One region of the Duganella sp. AC237 genome, then DNA from elsewhere that is predicted to be linked to it. Evidence: predicted binding sites of a transcription regulator. Region 1 holds the regulator's gene; the other holds the start of a gene.
What was found. The regulator FNR, encoded in region 1, switches genes on or off when oxygen is low (the NO sensors DNR and NnrR bind a similar motif). The targets are predictions, from matches to a motif close to TTGATNNNNATCAA.

Region 1 (4,209 bases):
CACACCACCTCGCCCTTGGCGTTGAGAACCGGCGCCACCATCTGCACGATCGGCTGCTTGTGGGACTTGCCGATCACTGGCTCGGCGACCAGCGGTTTGCGGGTGCGCATCACGGTCTGGAAGTAGGCGCGGTCGGAGGCGTCGATGCCGACCCGGCCGGGCCGGACCGGGACGTCGGCGATCACCACGCCTTGCGGGCTGAGCACGAGCAGATCGTCGAACAGCGCCAGCACGGCGCGGTCCTGGTAGTAGGCGCGCAGCCGCTCGGTGGAGTTGGCGAGCTCGACCGGCTGATGGCGCGCCGACAGCGCGATGATGTCGAGCAGCATGGTCAGCTTGTCGTCGAGTTCCTCGGCGGTGCGGCCGATCAGCGCCGTTTGCTGGGTCAAAAGCACCTTGGTGAAGTCCGCCTTCATGCGTTGCATCTGAACCACGGTCACCAGCGCGATCATCAGGATCGACGTGATGCTGGTCGCCAGCGCAACTTTAGCCTTGATGCCAAGTGGCTTCATTTCATCCTTGTCGGGCGGGTCGGACATGAAATCGGAGAACTACGGAAGTGCTCAGGAATTCTCCTATCAATGCCCGACCTTGGCAACAATATTAACGCTGGGCAGCGGAGATGATCACGTCGGCGACTTTTTGCGGCTGCGACACCATCGGCACATGGCTCGATTTCAGCGTGATAGTGGTGGCGTTGATTTTCTTGGCGAACGCTTGCTGCAGGGCCGGATCGATCATGCGATCGTCGGACGCGGCGATGTAATAGTTCGCCTTGTTTTTCCAGGCCTCTACGGTGGTCTTGTCGGCGAAGGCCTTGGCGGCGATCGGACCCTGGGTGGCGGCGATCAGCGCGGCGGTGGCCGGCGCGACGTCCTGGGCGAAGTTGGCGGAGACCGACGCGGTCGGCAGCCACAGGAAACCGCCGGCGTCGGCCTGCAGGGTGGCGATACCTGGCGGCACGGCGTAGTCTTTGCCCAGGTCGGCGGTGGCCTGGCCTGCCGACGGTGCGAACGCGGCCACGTAGACCAGCGCCTTGACCTTGTCGCTGGTGCCCGCCTCGGTGATCACGGTGCCGCCCCACGAGTGGCCGACCAGCACTACTTTACCGGTTTGCGCGTCGATCACGCGCTGCGCGGCGGCGACGTCGTCGGCCAGCGAGGTCAGCGGGTTTTGCACGGCCACCACCTTCAAGCCCTTCGCTTGCAGCAGCGGGATGATTTTCTCCCAGCTGGAACCGTCGGCGAAGGCGCCGTGCACCAGTACCACGGTGGTGTCGGCGGCCGGCGCGGCGGCTTGGGCGGTCAGGACGGTGGAGGCCAGCAGGGCGGCGGCGATGATCGAGCGTTTCATGGTGATTCCTTTCGAGGTTGGTTGTTTGCGATTAAGTAGTGTGCTACTTGCTTGAGTTGAACTATAGCGAACAATCTAATAGCGCGCAATATAAATTTGACCGAATGTCGAAAATATTTTGCGGTCCCATGGCCGCCGGTACGAAAACGCTTGCAAGCAAGGCTGTCAGCAAGGCGAATACCTGATCGGCACAGTGCGGCATCGGCCAAAAGCGGCGACTAATGGTCTACACTGGGGGCATGATAAGAGACCTCCCCGCACTGGTGCTGCCCGGCGCCACCATCGACATCCTGAAGGCAAGTTGCGCCAACTGCAGCATGCATCAGCTGTGTCTGCCGATGGGACTGGGCAACGAAGACATGGAGCGGCTCGACCAGATCATCGGGCGCCGCCGCAAGGTCGCGCGCGGCAGCACCCTGTTCCGCATCGGCGATCCGTTCGTGAACCTGTACGCGATCCGGCTCGGGCATTTCAAGACCTACCAGGTCAACCGCGAGGGCGCCGAGCAGATCACCGGCTTCCAGATGGCCGGCGAGCTGCTGGGCATGGACGCCATCAGCACCGACCTGCACCATTGCACCGCCGTCGCGCTGGAGGACAGCGAGGTGTGCGAGATTCCGTTCGGCAGCCTGCAACAGCTTCTGGCCGACATGCCGACCCTGCTGCGGCATTTCCACCGCATGATGAGCCAGGAGATCACGCGCGAGCAAAGCGTCATGCTCCTGCTGGGCAATATGCAGGCGACGCAGCGCTTCGCCGCCTTCCTGGTCAACCTGTCGTCGCGCTACGAGGCGCGCGGCTACTCGCCCAACACCTTCCAGCTGCGCATGTCGCGCGAAGAGATCGGCAACTACCTGGGCCTGACGATCGAAAGCATCAGCCGCCTGCTGTCGAAGTTCAAGAAGGAAGGCCTGCTCCGCGTGAGCAACCGCGAAATCGAACTGCTCGACCCGCCCATGCTCAAAGCCATCACGGCCGGCACGCAGACCTGTCACTAGCGGTGACATGACCATGTAGACACGTAGGGCGGATTAGGCGAAGCCGTAATCCGCCATGCATGCGCCGCCGACGGAGCTTGGCGGATTACGCTACGCTAATCCGCCCTACGTGTCTCCACGTGCCCTCCACCGTTTGCGGAACTATTCCGCGCGCAGGGTCACGCTACGCTGCGCCGGCCAGCTCCAGGCGCCGGCAAGGCGCCAGTCGCGCTGTTCGCCTTCCACCAGCACCACCCAACGGCTGCGCTCGAGCATCGGCAGATTGATCTGGAAGCGGCCGAATTCGTCCGGCCGCACCACCAGTTGGATATCCTTGGCCGGCAAGGTGGCGTGCGACAGGCGCACGAACAAGCGTTCCGTCTTGCCGTGCTCGTCGCTATTGCGGCGCAGCTGGCCGGCCAGCATCCCTTGCGTGGCGTCGTAGCCGATCGACATCGACAACCCCAGCGAGCTGGCCAGGCGGTCGCGCCGCAAGTCCTGGTTGATGGCCTTGCCCTGCTTGTAGTAGTCGCCCACCACCAGCGCGTCCTGCCGCGTGAAGGCCAGGTAGCCGGTGTAGACGCCGGCGACGATGACGATCGCCGGCCCCGCCATCAGCAGCCACGGCCAGCGCTGCTTCCACCACGGCGTTGCCGTGCCATGCGATACCGATACGGTCATAATGCTCTCCTTAGCGCGGCACGATGAATACCGCGTCTTCCTTCACATGCAGCGACGGGTCGTCGACCGACGTCAGTTCGACGGCGATCTTGTTCGAGCCCGGATGGGCGGCGCCATGCGCCGTGCGCAGCCGGATCGGATGCGCCTTGGTGTCGGTGGCCTCGACCCGCACCAGCTCCGGCGTGACCTGGGCCAGCGTTGGAATGCCGCTGACGCGGATGCGGTAGGTCTGCGCCAGCTCCGACGTGTTCATGATCTGCAGCCGGTAGACGTTTTCGATCATGCCGTCCTCGACCTCGCGCCCCATGGCGCCGCGGTCGCGGATCACGTCCAGCTTGAGCGGCACGCGCAGGTACAGCGCAGTGCCGACGGCGGCCACGATCAGCGCCAGGATGGCGGCGTAGATCTGCACCCGGGGACGCAGGGTGCGCCGGCGGATTTGCATCGGCGTGTAGTGCATGGTCATGGCGCGCTCGGTGCTGTAGCGGATCAGCCCGCGCGGCAGGCCGACCTTTTCCATGACGCCGTTGCAGGCGTCGACGCAGGCGGCGCAGCCGATGCATTCGTACTGCAGGCCGTTGCGGATGTCGATGCCGGTCGGGCACACTTGCACGCACATCGAGCAGTCGATGCAGTCGCCGCCCTTGCCGGCCGCCTTCTTCGACAACGGCATGCGCGGCTCGCCCCGTTCGCCGGCGTAGGTGATGATCAAGGTGTCGCGGTCGAACATCGAGCTCTGGAAGCGGGCGTACGGGCACATGTACTTGCACACCTGCTCGCGCATCCAGCCGGCGTTGCCGTAGGTGGCGAAGCTGTAGAACACCACCCAAAACCATTCCCATGGGCCAAAGCTCAACGTCAGCACCTCGCCGGCCAGATGCTTGATCGGCGTGAAGTAGCCTACAAACGTGAAACCGGTCCACAGCGCCACCGCGCCCCAGGCTAGGTGCTTGGCGCTTTTCTTGGCGAACTTGGACGCCGACGGCGGCTGGCGGTCGAGCGCGATTCGCGCGCTGCGCTTGCCTTCGATCTTGCGCTCTATCCACAGGAAGATTTCGGTGTACACCGTTTGCGGACAGGCGAAGCCGCACCACACGCGCCCCGCGACTGCCGTCGCCAGGAACAGCAGATAGGCGCAGATGATCAGCAGCGCGGCCAGGTAAATGAAATCCTGCGGCCACAACACCAGGCCGAAGAT
Region 2 (4,209 bases), 300 kb from region 1:
TGCATCTTGTAGACGTCGCACTTGGCCGCCGGCAGACCGGCCGCCTCGGACGTCGCGGCCAGCGCGGCCTCGCCGTTTTGCGTCGGCGTCCACACTTCGCAACGCTCCGGCGTCCAGAGCGCGGTTGCGTTCATGGTCTCCATCGTCGCGTGGTTCTGCCACGGGTACGAATACACCGCCTCGATGGTGCGCGCGGCCGACTTGATCGCAGCCCTGGCGTCGCCGTTCGAATTGCCGACCACGGCGTCGGGCGCGTCGAGCGCCGCCTTCAACGTCGCCGCCACGTCCTTGCTCGACAAATTCGCGTTCGGCCCCTTGTCCCATTCGATGGGCAAGGCATCCAAAGCCGACTTGGCGCGCCACCATGTGTCGGCCACCACCGCGACCGCGCTGTCGCCGACCTTGAACACCTTCTTCACGCCGGGACGCTTTTCGATCGCGCTCGCGTCGAAGCTCTTGACGGTGCCGCCGAACACCGGACAATCCTTGATGGCCGCGTTGAGCAGGCCGGGCATCTTGATGTCCATGCCGTAGATTTGCGCCCCGGTGGTCTTGTCCACCGTGTCCAGGCGCGCCAGGCGCTTGCCGACCAGCTTCCAGTCCTTCGGATCCTTCAGCATCACCTCCGCCGGAGGGCTCAGCTTCGACGCCGCCTCCGCCACCTTGCCGTAGCTGATGGAGCGTCCGCTCGCCTCGTGCGTGATCACGCTGACGGCCGCCACGCATTCGGACGAGGGCACCTTCCACGCATCGGCGGCCGCCTGCACCAACAAGGTGCGCGCGGTGGCGCCGCCCTTGCGTACCAGGTCGTGCGATTCGCGGATGCCACGGCTGCCGCCGGTGGAGAAGCTGCCCCAGACGCGTTTGCGCGCCAGGTTCTGCCCCGGGGTCGGATATTCGGTGGTGACTTTGCTCCAGTCGGCGTCCAGCTCCTCGGCCACCAGTTGCGCCAGGCCGGTCAGCGTGCCCTGGCCCATCTCGGAGCGGGCGATGCGGATCACGATCGTGTCGTCCGGCTTGACGACCACCCAGGCGTTGACCTCGGGCGTGCCCTTGGAGGCCGGCGCGCCCTGCGCCACCGCCTCGAATGGAATATGAAACGCCACCACCAGGCTGCCGACGGCCGCGCCCTTGAGGAAGCCGCGACGCGAGACCGAACTTACAGGTGCGCCGCTCATACCTTGCCTCCTTCCACGTGCTGGATATTCAGGCCGGCGCTTTTCGGATCGCCGCCCTTGACCACCACATGGATCGCCGCCCTCACCCGGTTGTAAGTGCCGCATCGGCAGATATTGGTCATCGCCATATCGATGTCGGCGTCGGTGGCCTTCGGCTTGTCGCGTATCAGCGCGGCGGCGGCCATGATCATGCCGGACTGGCAGAAGCCGCACTGCGGCACGTCCAGCGCGGCCCAGGCCTTCTGGATCGCGTGCGAGCCGTCCTTGGACAAGCCCTCGATGGTGGTGATCTTTTGTTCGGCGGTGACGGTGGACACCGGCCGCACGCAGCTGCGCGTCGGTTCGCCGTCGATATGCACGGTGCAGGCGCCGCATTGCGCCACGCCGCAGCCGTACTTGGTGCCGGTCAGCCCCAGTTGTTCGCGTATGACCCACAACAACGGCGTGTCATCCTCCGCCTCGAATTCGCGCACCGCGCCGTTGACGTTCAATTTAGCCATGCACTTCTCCTGGATTCTGGTTGCCGATTACACCGCTGGTGATACTACACCCACTACATTAACTCTGCAGCATGTATGGAATATTTCCATTCTTGACTTGGATCAAAGTTTTTCGTGCTCCAGATCAATAGACTTTGAATCGTTACCGAGTGACTAAACCATGACGACATCAAAGAGGAAGTGAAATGAGCAAGACCAAAGCAATCGCAGCAGCAGTAATGGCCACCCTGGGCCTGACGGGTGCCGCAATCGATACCGCCGTGGCGCAGGAGTCGCCAAAAGCGCCATGGCTGGTGCGCGTGCGCGCGGTGAACCTGAACACGGCCGACAAGTCGGACCCGGTCGGCGGCGTCGGCGCGTCGGACCGCATCACCGTCAGCGACAAGACCATCCCCGAATTCGACGTCGCCTACTTCTTCACCGCCAACCTGGCGGCGGAGCTGGTGCTGACCTATCCGCAAAAGCATAACGTCTATCTTGACGGGTCCAACATCGGCACCTTCAAGCACCTGCCGCCGTCGCTGCTGTTGCAGTACCACTTCACGCCGGACGCGCCGCTCAAACCCTATCTCGGCGCGGGCGTCAACTACACCACCTTGTCGAAGGTGCGCCTGCTTAACGGCCAGGCCAGCCTGGAACACGACAGCGTCGGACTGGTGGTGCAGGCGGGCGTCGACTACGCCATCGACAAACAATGGTCGCTCAACTTCGACGTCAAGAAAGCGCAGATCCGCAGCGACGTTATGATCGGTGGCGCCAAGGCCAGCCGCGTCAAGGTCGATCCGCTGATGATCGGCGTGGGTGTCGGCTATCGGTTTTAAAACGCGGTTCTAAACCGCCGAATAGCGTTCCGCCATTTTCTGTTCGCGGAACGCTTCCGTCATAAAATCCACGAACGCCCGCGTCTTCGCGGGCATCAGTTTTTGGCTGGTGAAGTATAGCGAGATCGCGCCGATATCAAGATACCAGTCGGGCAGCACGCGTTGCAGCTCGCCGCTGTCCAGATGCGTCCCCAGATCGGTCATCGCCAGCATCGCCACGCCCATGCCCAGCAAGGCAGCGGTGCGGATCGCATCGGGATCGTTCAGGAACACGCGCGGCCGCAGCACCGCCGACATGCCGTCTCCGGCGCGATTGCGCATCTGCCACGTCTTGGCCCTGCCGCTCTGCGGCGAGCGCATGACGATCGCGTCGAGGTCCGCCAGGTCCGCCGGCGTCACCGGCGGCTTGCATCCCTTCAGATACGCGGGCGATGCCACCAGCACGCCGTGCACCGGCATCAGCCCGCGCGCCACCACACCCGGCGCCAGCTCGAAGCCGCCGCCGATCGCCGCATCGAAGCCGCCGGCCACCAGATCGACGCGCCGGTTTTCCACATGGACGTCCAGGGTCAGCGCCGGATAGCGCGCCATAAACGCCGGCATCAGCGGCAACACGTGACGGCACCCGAAGCCCGGCGCCATGCTCAGTTTCAGCACGCCGGCCGGCTCGCCCGCCTTGGCAGTGACCTCCGCGATCGCGCCCTGGATGCCGTCCAGACCCGCGCCGACGGAATTGAGGAACCGCTCGCCGGCTTCGGTCAGAGTCAGCCCGCGCGTGGTGCGCTGGAACAGCCGCACGCCGAGGTTGCGCTCCAGCTGCGCCACATTGCGGCTGACGGCGGCCGGCGTCAGCGCCAGGCGACGCGCCGCCGCCGAAAAGCTGGACGACTCCGCGCTGCGGACGAAAGACTCAAGGTTGGACAGGGTTTCCAATGCGATGCTTTCAACGTTTGCTTGAAGCTGATACTACCAAGCTATGACTACCCGTAGCAAGTGCGGGCGGCCATACTGAACTCATCGACACCCAATCAACGAAAGGAAACACATCATGAACATCTCCATCATCGGCGCAGGCGCCATCGGTTCCGCCATCGCACGCAACCTGTCCAAGGCCGGCATCGCCGCCACCATCGCCAACAGCCGCGGCCCGGAATCGCTGGCCGCCCTGCACGCGGAGCTGCCGAACGTCCGCCCCGTCACCATCGAGGAAGCGGCCAAGGCCGACGTGGTCTTCCTCGCCGTGCAGTGGAGCCGCATCCCGGAGGCGGTGCGCAATCTGCCCGCCTGGAACGGCCGCATCGTCGTCGACGCCAACAACGCGATCGAAGCGCCGTCGTTCAAAGCGGTGGACCTGGGGGGCCGCGCATCGAGCCTGGTGATCGCCGACCTGCTGCCCGGCGCCCGCGTCGTCAAAGCCTTCAACCATCTGGGCGCCGCGCTGCTGCAAAGCGATCCGCAATCGGAGGGCGGGCGCCGCGTGCTGTTCTACTCGGGCGACGACGCCGACGCCAAGAAAACCGTCGGCCAGTTGATCGACCAACTGGGATTCGCCGGCGTCGATCTGGGCACCCTCGATGGCGGTGGACGTCTGGCGCAGTTCCCCGGCGGTCCGCTGCCGGTGCTGAACCTGGTCAAATTCGGCTAACGTTGCGGCACCACGACAGCGCATTCCTTTAAACGGCACGGACGGGTATATTGAGATACTTGCCT

Region 2: the regulator FNR is predicted to act here: its motif matches at 1,771-1,784, upstream of AC0IYS_RS02005 (OmpW/AlkL family protein).

The regions. Positions count from the first base shown of each region.
Region 1 covers NZ_CEEDEW010000003.1:90,570-94,778, forward strand. The annotation lists gene AC0IYS_RS00745 (response regulator) at 1-539, opposite strand, end outside; gene AC0IYS_RS00750 (alpha/beta fold hydrolase) at 604-1,353, opposite strand; gene fnr (fumarate/nitrate reduction transcriptional regulator Fnr) at 1,593-2,351, shown strand; gene AC0IYS_RS00760 (FixH family protein) at 2,493-3,011, opposite strand; gene ccoG (cytochrome c oxidase accessory protein CcoG) at 3,022-4,209, opposite strand, start outside.
Region 2 covers NZ_CEEDEW010000003.1:386,724-390,932, reverse strand. The annotation lists gene AC0IYS_RS02015 (xanthine dehydrogenase family protein molybdopterin-binding subunit) at 1-1,178, opposite strand, end outside; gene AC0IYS_RS02010 ((2Fe-2S)-binding protein) at 1,175-1,678, opposite strand; gene AC0IYS_RS02005 (OmpW/AlkL family protein) at 1,864-2,499, shown strand; gene AC0IYS_RS02000 (LysR family transcriptional regulator) at 2,509-3,432, opposite strand; gene AC0IYS_RS01995 (NADPH-dependent F420 reductase) at 3,548-4,144, shown strand.